DNA from 2 places in the Martelella sp. FLE1502 genome. Region 2 is predicted to be linked to the other one. Evidence: predicted binding sites of a transcription regulator. Region 2 holds the regulator's gene; the other holds the start of a gene.

Region 1 (5,690 bases), on a different contig from region 2:
GATGCGGCTTGACGATACGACATCGGCGCCCTCGTCGCGAAACGCATCCATCAGCGTGACGCCGAAGCCGTGTCGCTTGCCGGCGGTCATCAGATAGGCAGGCCCGCCCTCACGGTTGCGGCCGAAATGGAAATCGAAGCCGGTCACCACCTCGCTTGCCGCAAGCCAGTCGATCAACACCGTGGTAACGAATTCCTCCGGAGAACGCTGAGAGAATGTGCGGTCGAAAGGATACTCGATGACGGCGTGGTAGCCCATCGCCTCCAGAAGCCGCGCCTTCATTGGCGCCGGCGTCAGCCGGAACACCGGGTTTTGCGGGTTGAACACCGAGCGCGGATGCGGCTCGAAGGTCAGCACCAGCGCCGGCACGCCGCGCTCCTCGGCTATCGCAAGCGCGCGGTTGAGCACGCTTTGATGGCCGCGATGGACGCCATCGAAATTGCCGATCGCGACCACCCCGCCCTTCAGCCCGTCAGGCAGGGGCTCACGAAATTCATTGCGATGGAATACGGTCATGCTGTGCGTCCGGCGCTTTCTCAGGCGAGTTTCGTCATCCAGTATTTCGGATGCGCGCCGTGTTGCGTCAAGAACCGATCGAGCGACGCTTCGTCAACGATGCCGTTTTCGGCATAGTCTTTCTCGTGGATGCCCTCGGCGACGAACAAGAGGTCGAGACCGTAATCGATCGCGCCGCGCACATCCGTCGGCATACCGTCGCCGATGGCGAGCACGCGGGCGGGATCGACATCACCGCGCAGTTCCGCGGCCTTGGCCAGCGCCGCGTCATAGATCGGCTTGTGGGGCTTGCCGGCGATCCGGGTCTTGCCGCCGAGTTCGCTGTAAAGTGCGGCAAGCGCGCCGGCGCAGGGCACGAGCCGGTTGCCGCGCGAGACCACGAGATCGGGATTGGCGCAGATCAGCGGCAGGTCGCGCGCGGCAAAACGCGTCAGCAGATCGCGATAGTCTTCCGGCGTTTCGGTTTCGTCGTCCTTGAAGCCGCTGCACAGAATGCCCTCGGCATCGGCCTCGCCGACATTCTCGACCCCGGTATCGCCGTAAAGGTCGGCGTCACGCTCCGGCCCCAGATAATAGAGCTTGCGCGGGCCCTCGGCCACCAGCGTCCGGGTGACATCGCCGGAGGTGACGATGGCGTCGAAGCTTTCATCCGTCACGCCGAGCGCTGCAAGCTGATCCTTGACCGAGGGTCCAAGCCGGGGCGAATTGGTCAGCAGGATCACCGTCTTGCCGGCGCGGCGCGCCTCGGCCAGCGCCGCCTTTGGCGTATCGAAGGAGGCCACGCCATTGTGGAGAACGCCCCAGACATCGCAGAGCATGACATCGTAATCGGCATGAAGCTGATGGAGAGCGTCGATCGGTTTCGGCATGGATTTTCCTTGTTACGTGGGAGGCGCGGACAAATGGTCACAACAGCGTGCCGATGGCAAGCCCCGCAAGCGCCGCGCCGGCAAGAAGCGGCAGAATGCCGACCCTGAATTTGAGAAGCGCGACAATCCCCGCAACGCTGATGGCGAGCGAGGCCGGATCGAGGCTTGTCCCGTCCGGCCATATCAGGCTCGCGCGCATGAACGGCGGCAGCGAAAACAGCGCGATCCGGTCGACCGAACTGAACAGCACGTTGAGCGCGAACCAGAGCGAGAGATTGGCGATCACCCCGACAATCGCCGCGCCGATGCCGGCCAGCGCCCCGGAAAGCGCGGCGTTGCGGCGCAGGTCCTCGACATAGGGCGCTCCGGCGAAGATGAACAGGAAGCTCGGCACGAAGATCGCCCAGGCGGTCAGCGCCGCGCCAAGAATGCCGGAGACGAGCGGCCCGGCAAAGGTCGGTGCGCCGTGCGCGGCCAAAAAGCCGACGAAGCACAGCACCAGCACCAGCGGCCCCGGCGTCGTTTCGGCAAGCGCCAGCCCGTCCATCATCTCCGCCGGCGTCAGCCAGTGATAGGTGGCCACCGCCTCCTGCGCCACATAGGTCAGCACCGCATAGGCCCCGCCGAAGGAAAACAGCGCGATCTTGACGAAGAAGCCGAAAATGTCGGTCAGCGTCTGAAACCCGCCGAACGGCGCCAGCGCGAAAAGCGGCAGCAGCCAGATGAGCGTCCAGATAAGCAGCGTCACGACGGTGGAGACGCCGCGCCTGCGCCAGTCCTGCCGTGGCGGGTTATCGGCTTCAGTGGAAACCGGCCGCCGCATGAACACATAGCCGACGAGCCCGGCGGCCAGCACCACGACCGGAAAGGCCACACCGAAGACAAACAGAGCCAGAAAGGCCGCGATCGCGAGCCCCACCGAGACCGGCCCCTTGAGCGAACGCCCGGCCATGCGCCACAGCGCCTGCACGACGATAGCGAGCACCGCCGCCTTCAGCCCCATGAAGATCGCCTCCAGCCATCCGGCGTCGCCGAGTGTGGCATAGAGCGCGGCCAGCGCGACAATCAGGAGAAAGCCCGGCAGCACGAATAACAGGCCGGCGGCAATGCCGCCGCGCACGCCGTGGAGCATCCAGCCGACATAGGTCGCCAGTTGCTGGGCCTCGGGACCGGGCAGCAGCATGCAATAATTGAGGGCGTGAAGATAGCGCTCGGGCGGAAGCCAGCGCTTCTCGTCGACGATAATCCTGTGCATCAGCGCGATCTGGCCGGCCGGGCCGCCGAAGGACAGAAGGCCGATGCGGGCGAACACGCTGACAAGCTCGCCGAACGCCGGCTTTTTATCCTCTGTCGCACCGACCGTCACAATGTCCTCGCAATCCGGGTGGAAATGAATCCGCGTCGATATCAAGGGTCGGGGTTACGATCACGGCATAAAACCTGTATGAAGCCCGGCAATACGAGGCCCCAAAAAGTTCCGGCGGCGCTCAAAAAAACTTGAAGCCGTTTCTTGACACCGCTTCACCCCCTCCTTAAATCACCGCCATTAGCACTCTCCGGATGAGAGTGCTAACACTGATCCATGCGACCGCGAAAACGGTCGCGAATGTCATTCGATCGAGGGTATAGACAATGGCAAGCATTTCTTTCCGCCCCCTGCACGACCGCGTCGTTGTACGCCGCGTGGAGTCTGAAGAAAAGACCAAGGGTGGCATCATCATCCCCGATACCGCCAAGGAAAAGCCGCAGGAAGGCGAAATCGTCGCTGTCGGCAACGGCGCCCGTGACGACAGCGGCAATGTTGTCGCACTCGACGTCAAGGTCGGCGACCGCGTTCTGTTCGGCAAGTGGTCGGGCACCGAAGTCAAGCTCGACGGCGAAGACCTTCTGATCATGAAGGAAGCCGACATCATGGGCATCGTCGCTTAATCAAGCGCCTCCCACGATCCACCTTTCCAACCAGCCGGGCATATGCCCATAAGGTTTTGATAAACCAGGAGTTTTCAAATGGCTGCTAAAGAAATCAAATTCGGCCGCTCTGCGCGCGAAAAGATGATGCACGGCGTTGACGTGCTCGCTGACGCCGTGAAGGTCACGCTTGGCCCCAAGGGCCGCAACGTTGTTATCGAAAAGTCCTTCGGCGCTCCGCGCATCACCAAGGACGGCGTTTCGGTCGCCAAGGAAATCGAACTGGACGACAAGTTCGAGAATATGGGCGCCCAGATGGTCCGCGAAGTTGCTTCGAAGACCAACGACATCGCCGGTGACGGCACCACGACGGCAACCGTTCTCGCTTCCTCGATCATCCGCGAAGGCAACAAGGCCGTTGCCGCCGGCATGAACCCGATGGACCTGAAGCGCGGTATCGACCTCGCCGTCAACGAAGTCGTCAAGGATCTCCAGGCCAAGGCCAAGAAGATCAACACCTCGGAAGAAGTTGCCCAGGTCGGCACCATTTCCGCCAACGGCGAAAAGCAGATCGGCGAAGACATTGCCGCCGCCATGCAGAAGGTCGGCAATGAAGGCGTGATCACGGTTGAAGAAGCCAAGACCGCCGAAACCGAACTCGAAGTCGTCGAAGGCATGCAGTTCGACCGCGGCTACCTGTCGCCCTACTTCGTGACCAACTCCGAGAAGATGGTTGCCGAGCTGGAAGACGCCTACATCCTGCTGCACGAAAAGAAGCTCTCCAACCTTCAGGCTCTCCTGCCGGTTCTGGAAGCTGTCGTTCAGTCCAACAAGCCGCTCCTGATCATTGCTGAAGACGTTGAAGGCGAAGCGCTTGCGACCCTCGTCGTCAACAAGCTGCGCGGCGGCCTGAAGATTGCTGCCGTCAAGGCGCCTGGCTTCGGCGATCGCCGCAAGGCCATGCTCGAAGACCTCGCCATCCTGACGGGCGGCACGGTCATCTCCGAAGATCTCGGCATCAAGCTCGAAAATGTTACCCTCGACATGCTCGGCACTGCCAAGAAGGTCTCGATCACCAAGGAAAACACCACGGTTGTCGACGGCGCCGGCCAGAAGGCCGACATCGAAGCCCGCGTTGCCCAGATCAAGGCCCAGATCGAGGAAACCACCTCCGACTACGACCGCGAAAAGCTGCAGGAACGTCTTGCCAAGCTCGCTGGCGGCGTTGCCGTGATCCGCGTTGGCGGCTCCACGGAAGTCGAAGTGAAGGAAAAGAAGGACCGCATCGACGACGCTCTGAACGCGACCCGCGCGGCCGTTCAGGAAGGCATCGTGCCCGGCGGCGGCGTGGCCCTGCTGCGTTCCTCCACCAAGATCGCCTCCAAGGGTGAAAACGACGACCAGGAAGCCGGCATCAACATCGTTCGCCGTGCGCTCCAGTCGCTGGTTCGCCAGATCGCCACCAACGCAGGCGACGAAGCCTCGATCGTTGTCGGCAAGATCCTCGACAAGAACGACGACAACTTCGGCTACAACGCCCAGACCGGCGAATATGGCGACATGATCGCCATGGGTATCGTCGACCCGGTCAAGGTCGTCCGCACCGCTCTGCAGAACGCTGCTTCGGTTGCCTCGCTTCTGATCACCACGGAAGCCATGGTTGCCGACCTTCCGAAGAAGGAAGGCGCCGGCGGCGGCATGCCCGACATGGGCGGCATGGGCGGAATGGGTGGCATGGGCGGCATGATGTAATCAGGCGATAAGCCTGATTACAGAATAAAGCCCGGTCTCATCCGGAATCTGAAAGGCGGCGCTTCGGCGTCGCCTTTTTTGTGCTTCATCCGCAACACGTCCGGACCATTGTGGCGATTTGGCGCAGGAGACGCTTCATCTAGGCGAGCAGGATGGTATTGCCTTTCATCAACTCCGCTCGCTCAGATGAAAGACCCCGATGAAGCTCCTCCCCTGCACAGCTCTTGCCGCCCTCCTTGCCGCTTCCGCTGCAGAAGCAGCGGATATCTCAATGCCCGCCGCCGCACCGCCGCCGTCAACGGTCGTTGACTGGTCGGGCTTCTATTTCGGCGCTGAAGGCGGCTATGGCTGGCTGGCCGGGGAAATACCGGAAACCGTCTTTACCGCCGGCAAGACCGAGGCGGCCTCCGGCGGCACGGCGGGCATTTTCGTCGGTTACGACCATCAGTTCGACAACCGCATGGTGATCGGCATCGAAGGCGCCTACAGCTATAACTGGAACGACAACGACTACGTCGTTTCTTCCCCGCTCCCGATCCTGAACGGCCAGACCGTAACTTTCGGCACCGGATGGCGCGTAAGCGTCGAGGGCCGGCTCGGCTATGCCTGGGGCAAAACGCTGGTCTATGCGACGGGCGGCTATGC
Region 2 (5,690 bases):
CAATGAAAGTTAAACCGGACAGCAGTGGGTCAAGCCCGAGGATGACGCCCGTAAAAGGGAAAGGTTTTAGCAAACTCAGGGCAGGCGCTTTGTCTTAGCCGCAACGATCATCATAGCGCGCCCGTCGCATCGCCCTGGGTCCCGGCTCAAGGCCGGGATCACGATGCAACGTTAGTGAGCCGCGCAACGCCCGCCGCCCCGGCGCAATCACTCGTCCTTCGGCGCTTCGTCGGCCGGCTGGGCGGCTTCCAACTTCGGTCCGCCCTTGGAAACGCCGACCATGGCCGGGCGCAGGACGCGCTCGCCGATCATGTAGCCGGCCTGGACCACCTGAACCACCGTGTTGGACGGGATTTCCGGGTTCGGAACCTCGAACATCGCCTGATGGATATTGGGGTCGAAGCGCGCGCCCTCGGCCTCGATCTTCTTCACACCGTGGCGTTCGAGGCCGGACAGCATCGAGCGTTCGGTCATCTCGACGCCCTCAATGAAGCCCTTGATCTCCTCGGTGCGCTTGTCTTCCGGAATGGCGTCCAGCGCGCGGCGCAGGTTGTCGGAAACGCCGAGCATGTCGCGCGCGAACGCGGTCACGGCATAGGCCTTGGCGTCCTTGACATCGCGGGCGGTGCGGCGGCGCAGGTTTTCCATTTCGGCGGCAAGGCGCAGAAGCTGGTCGCGCTGCTTTTCGTTCTCGGCCTTCAGGACCTCAAGCGGATCGGGCTCGGGCTGAGCCTCCTCGGCGATATCCTCGGCGGCGGCTGCGTCCATCTCGGCTTCGAGATCGAGCACCGTTTCCTTGATTTGTTCGTCAGTTCCGTTTTTCTTGGTCTCGTCGGTCATGACGTCTCCGCAGATTTCATTCCAGTGGTGAATTTCTTGAGCCCCGATATCGAGGTTCAGCCTTGAAAAATCAAGGTCTGATATGGGGACGATACGGTTTGAAGCCTCAGCGCGTGCCGGAAAGCCGTGACAGCAGATGAGCGGTATAATCAACCATCGGCACCACCCGCGCATAATTCAACCGGGTCGGCCCGATAACGCCGACGGCGCCGACCACCTGGTTGTCGCTGTCGCGGTAAGGGGCGACCACCAGCGACGAACCCGACAACGAAAACAGCTTGTTTTCCGAGCCGATGAAAATCCGGACGCCCGAGCCGCTTTCGGCGAGATTGATCAGTTCGATCAGGCTGTCCTTTTTCTCCAGATCGTCGAACAGCATGCGCAACCGGTCGATATCGGCGGCATCGGCCACGCCTTCCAGCAGATTGGCGCGCCCGCGCACGATCAGCCGCCCCGGATTGCCGTCCTCGGCGCTGCCCGACCACACGGCGAGCCCGCGCCCGACGAGATCCTGCGACAGCTGGTCCAGTTCATGGCGCACGCGGTCCTTCAGCCGGGTCAGCACCGACTTCAGCTCCGGCAGGGTCTGGCCGTTCAGATGCGCATTGAGAAAATTCGCGGCGGCCGTCAGCTGCGAGGAAGTGGTGCCGGCGGGAAGATCGATGATCCGGTTTTCGACCTGGTTGTGCTCGCCCACCAGTACGGCCAGCGCCTTGGTCGGCTCCAGCCGGATGAATTCGACATGTTTGAGCACGGTATCGCTCTTGGAGGTCATTACCAGGCCTGCCCCGCGCGACATGCCGGACAGCATCTGACTCGCCTCGTCCAGCAGTGTCTCCACCGGCTGGCCGCTGCCGATACCGCCCATCTGGCGCTCGATCTCGGCGCGCTCACTGTCTCCAAGGTCGCCGATCTGCATATAGGCATCCACGAAGAAGCGCAGGCCGCTTTCCGTCGGCAGCCGCCCGGCGCTGATGTGGGGCGCGTAGATCAGGCCGAGTTCCTCAAGATCGCTCATGACATTGCGCACCGAGGCCGGCGACAGCGACATCGGCAAAAGCCGCGACAGATTGCGCGAGCCGAGCGGCTCGCCGCTTTCCAGATAGGTCTCGACAATGCGGCGGAACACCTCGCGCGAACGGTCATCGAGCGAGATGGCGGGCATATCGGCCTTGATATTGCGTTTCGTGGTCATCCAAGCTTTGCCGGAACATGAAATGGTCTCCCGCCTAATATAGTGCGAAGGCATCGCCGCGCAATTGACCCGGGCCGGCGAGGCGTTTTTCTTTGCAAAAGCGGGCGCATGCTCGTAGAACGCGGCCAAAAGCAACCGGAAGGACCTCCCCATGCGGCCATCAGGCAGACAACTTACCCAGATGCGCAACGTCTCGTTCGAGCGCGGCTTCTCCAAGCACGCCGAAGGCTCCTGCCTGGTGAAGTTCGGCGATACCCACGTGCTGTGCACCGCCTCGCTGGAAGAACGCGTGCCGCCGTGGCTGCGCAATGGAGGCAAGGGCTGGGTGACGGCCGAATACGGCATGCTGCCGCGCGCCACCGGCGAGCGCATGCGCCGCGAGGCGTCTGCCGGCAAGCAGGGCGGACGAACGCTGGAAATTCAGCGCCTGATCGGCCGCTCGCTGCGCGCCGTCGTCGATCTCGAAGCGCTGGGCGAGCGCCAGATCAGCGTCGACTGCGACGTGATACAGGCCGATGGCGGCACCCGCACCGCCTCGATCACCGGCGCATGGATCGCGCTTCACGATTGCCTGAAATGGATGGAAGCCCGCAGCATGGTGAAGACCGGCAAGGTGCTGAAAGACCATGTCGCGGCGATTTCCTGCGGCATCTTCGCCGACCAGCCGGTGATCGACCTCGACTATCTCGAGGATTCGTCGGCAGAAACCGACGCCAATTTCGTGATGACCGGCACCGGCGGCATCGTCGAGATCCAGGGCACCGCCGAGGGCAAGCCGTTCAGCCAGGACGAGTTCCTGACGCTGCTGGACCTCGCCAGAAACGGCATCGCCGAGCTTGTCGATCTCCAGAAGAAGACCGTCGAGGGCGCGTAACGCCATGGTAAGCTCGATCGCCGCCATTCTCGAAACCGCGCTTTATGTCGATGATCTCGACGCCGCCGAGAATTTCTACGGCGGTGTGCTGGGTCTGGAGAAGATTTCCCGCGCCGGCAACCGCCATATTTTCTACCGCTGCGGGCCCGGCGTGCTGCTGATCTTCAATCCGGACGAAACCGAAAAGCCCGCGGCACCGGACGCCCTGCCCGTTCCCGCCCATGGCGGCCGCGGCCAGGGCCATGTCTGCTTCCGGCTGAAGGACGACGATTTCGCCGCCATGCTCGACCGCCTCGGCGAAAGCGGTATCGCCATCGAAAGCGATCTCCGCTGGCCGAACGGCGCCCGCTCGATCTATTTCCGCGACCCCGCCGGCAACAGCCTGGAATGCGCCGAGGGCAAGCTCTGGGGGCTGTGATGATACCCGGCCTTTGCCCCGCACTCCCTTCGATCTCCCCCCTTGAGGGGGAGATGCCCCGACAGGGGCAGAGAGGGGTGGACCGTTTCGGCAAATACGGAGCTTGCGGCTTATGCCCTTTATCCCTCTCTGTCGCTTTCGCGACATCTCCCCCTCAAGGGGGGAGATTGGTTGGGGGCTATGCGGCTCGCCCCTCCCCATCACCTCTGATCAGGACCTGACATGCGCACACTCGATACCAAGACCATCGTCGTCGCCAGCCACAATGCTGGCAAGATCGCGGAGATCGCGGATCTGATCGGCCCGCTCGGTTTTTCGGCGAAATCGGCCGCTGAACTGAGCTTCGACGTGCCCGAGGAAACCGGGACGACGTTCGAGGAAAACGCCGCGATCAAGGCGCTGGCCTCGGCCCGCACATCCGGCCTGCCCGCGCTTGCCGATGATTCCGGCATCGCCGTCGACGCGCTCGATGGCGCGCCCGGCGTCTACACCGCCGACTGGGCGGAAACGGAAGACGGCAGCCGCGATTTCGGCATGGCGATGGAAAAGGTCGAAAAGCTGCTCGTCGAAAAGGGCGCGACCACACCGGAACAGCGCACCGCCCGCTTCGTCTGCGTGCTCTGCCTAGCCTGGCCCGACGGCCATACCGAGACTTTCCGGGGCGAGGTCGAGGGCACGCTGATCTGGCCGCCGCGCGGCGACAAGGGCCATGGCTACGACCCGGTCTTCATGCCGGCGGGCCACGACCGGACCTTCGGTGAAATGGAAACCGACGAAAAGACCCATGGCGGGCCTGAGGATGGCGGCGCGCTGTCGCACCGCGCCCGCGCCTTCCGTTTGTTCGTGGAACAAGGACTGTCACGCTGAGCGAACCGCAAACCATGGCCCGCGACGATGGCGAACCGGGCTTCGGCGTCTATCTGCACTGGCCGTTCTGCGCGGCCAAATGCCCGTATTGCGACTTCAACAGCCACGTGCGTCACCAGCCTGTAGACCAACCGCGGTTCATGGCCGCCTTCGCCCGCGAGATCGACCATATGCGCTCCCTTTCCGGCCCGCGCGACGTCACCAGCATCTTCATCGGCGGCGGCACGCCCTCACTGATGGCGCCGGAGACGCTCGGCGGCATTCTCGATTCGGTTGCCAAGGCATGGCATGTGCCGGACGGGATCGAGATCACGCTGGAGGCCAACCCCTCAAGCGTCGAGGCAACACGCTTTCGCGGATACCGCGCCACCGGCGTCAACCGCGTCTCCATGGGCGTGCAGGCGCTCGATGACCGACAGTTGCGGTTCCTCGGCCGGCTGCACAATGTCGAGCAGGCGCTGGGCGCGATCGGGCTCGCGCGCGAGATATTCCCGCGCATGTCGTTCGACCTGATCTATGCCCGGCCGGGCCAGACCATCGATGACTGGGTGGCGGAGCTCAACCGCGCGATCGATCTCGCCGCCGATCACCTGTCGCTCTATCAGCTCACCATCGAGGAAGGCACGGCGTTCTACGCGCTGCACAAGGCCGGGAAACTCACCGTGCCCGATGAGGATCACGCCGCCGAGCTCTACGAGATCACGCAGGCCGTGACGGCGGAACGCGGCCTGCCCGCCTACGAGGTATCCAACCACGCCCGCCCCGGCGCGGAAAGCCGGCACAACCTCACCTACTGGCGCTATGGCGATTATGCCGGCATCGGCCCCGGCGCGCATGGCAGGCTTGCGACCACCGCCGGCAAGATCGCGACCGCCGCCGAACGCCACCCGGAAACCTGGCTCTCGATGGTCGAGGAAGCCGGCCACGGCACAAGCGAACAAAGCATGCTCACCGGCGAGGAACAGGCCGACGAATTGCTGCTGATGGGATTACGCGTGATGGAAGGCGTCGACCTTTCGCGCTGGTCGTCGCTTTCCGGCAGGCCGGTCGATGCCGAACGCGAGGCGTTTCTGCTCGACCTCGGCCTCATCGAGCGCATCGGCAACCACCGGCTGCGGGCAACGCCCGCGGGCATGCTGGTCTTGAACTGTCTGGTTGCAGAGCTATCCTGATCGACAATCATCGCTGAACATGAGATATCGGGAACCGGGTTGCGGCGCCCGCGTTTCTTAAGCGTTGAGCGCCCGCATCAAAAGGGAGATCGAGAATGGCAAGCGCGTCCTATACCCACCGCAAAATTCGCGACCGGCTGAGCGCTGCGGTCTGCATCATCTTCGCGCTCTATATGGGCTATCTCGCCCATCAGGACGGCGTGGCGCTGGCCCCATCGATCTTCTACGGGCTGATCGCCTTCGTGCTGCTCGCCATCGTGCTGATGGTGCTGCGCAGCTTCATCTACGCGCTGATCATCGCGGCGCTTCTGGTCTGGCTCGCCG

What was found. The regulator HrcA, encoded in region 2, represses chaperone genes, less so after heat shock. The targets are predictions, from matches to a motif close to GTTAGCACTCNCNNNNNGNGAGTGCTAAC.
Region 1: a site for HrcA is predicted at 2,931-2,959, ahead of groES (co-chaperone GroES). Genes of this name have one in related genera too.

Annotation. Positions count from the first base shown of each region.
Region 1 is NZ_JBAKFQ010000011.1:122,528-128,217, forward strand. It holds gene V6767_RS11755 (bifunctional riboflavin kinase/FAD synthetase) at 1-516, opposite strand, end outside; gene V6767_RS11760 (TIGR01459 family HAD-type hydrolase) at 537-1,385, opposite strand; gene chrA (chromate efflux transporter) at 1,423-2,751, opposite strand; gene groES (co-chaperone GroES) at 3,018-3,314, shown strand; gene groL (chaperonin GroEL) at 3,393-5,045, shown strand; gene V6767_RS11780 (outer membrane protein) at 5,245-5,690, shown strand, end outside.
Region 2 is NZ_JBAKFQ010000036.1:77-5,766, forward strand. It holds gene grpE (nucleotide exchange factor GrpE) at 208-840, opposite strand; gene hrcA (heat-inducible transcriptional repressor HrcA) at 947-2,035, opposite strand; gene rph (ribonuclease PH) at 2,187-2,909, shown strand; gene V6767_RS21090 (VOC family protein) at 2,914-3,327, shown strand; gene rdgB (RdgB/HAM1 family non-canonical purine NTP pyrophosphatase) at 3,550-4,194, shown strand; gene hemW (radical SAM family heme chaperone HemW) at 4,209-5,366, shown strand; gene V6767_RS21105 (hypothetical protein) at 5,462-5,690, shown strand, end outside.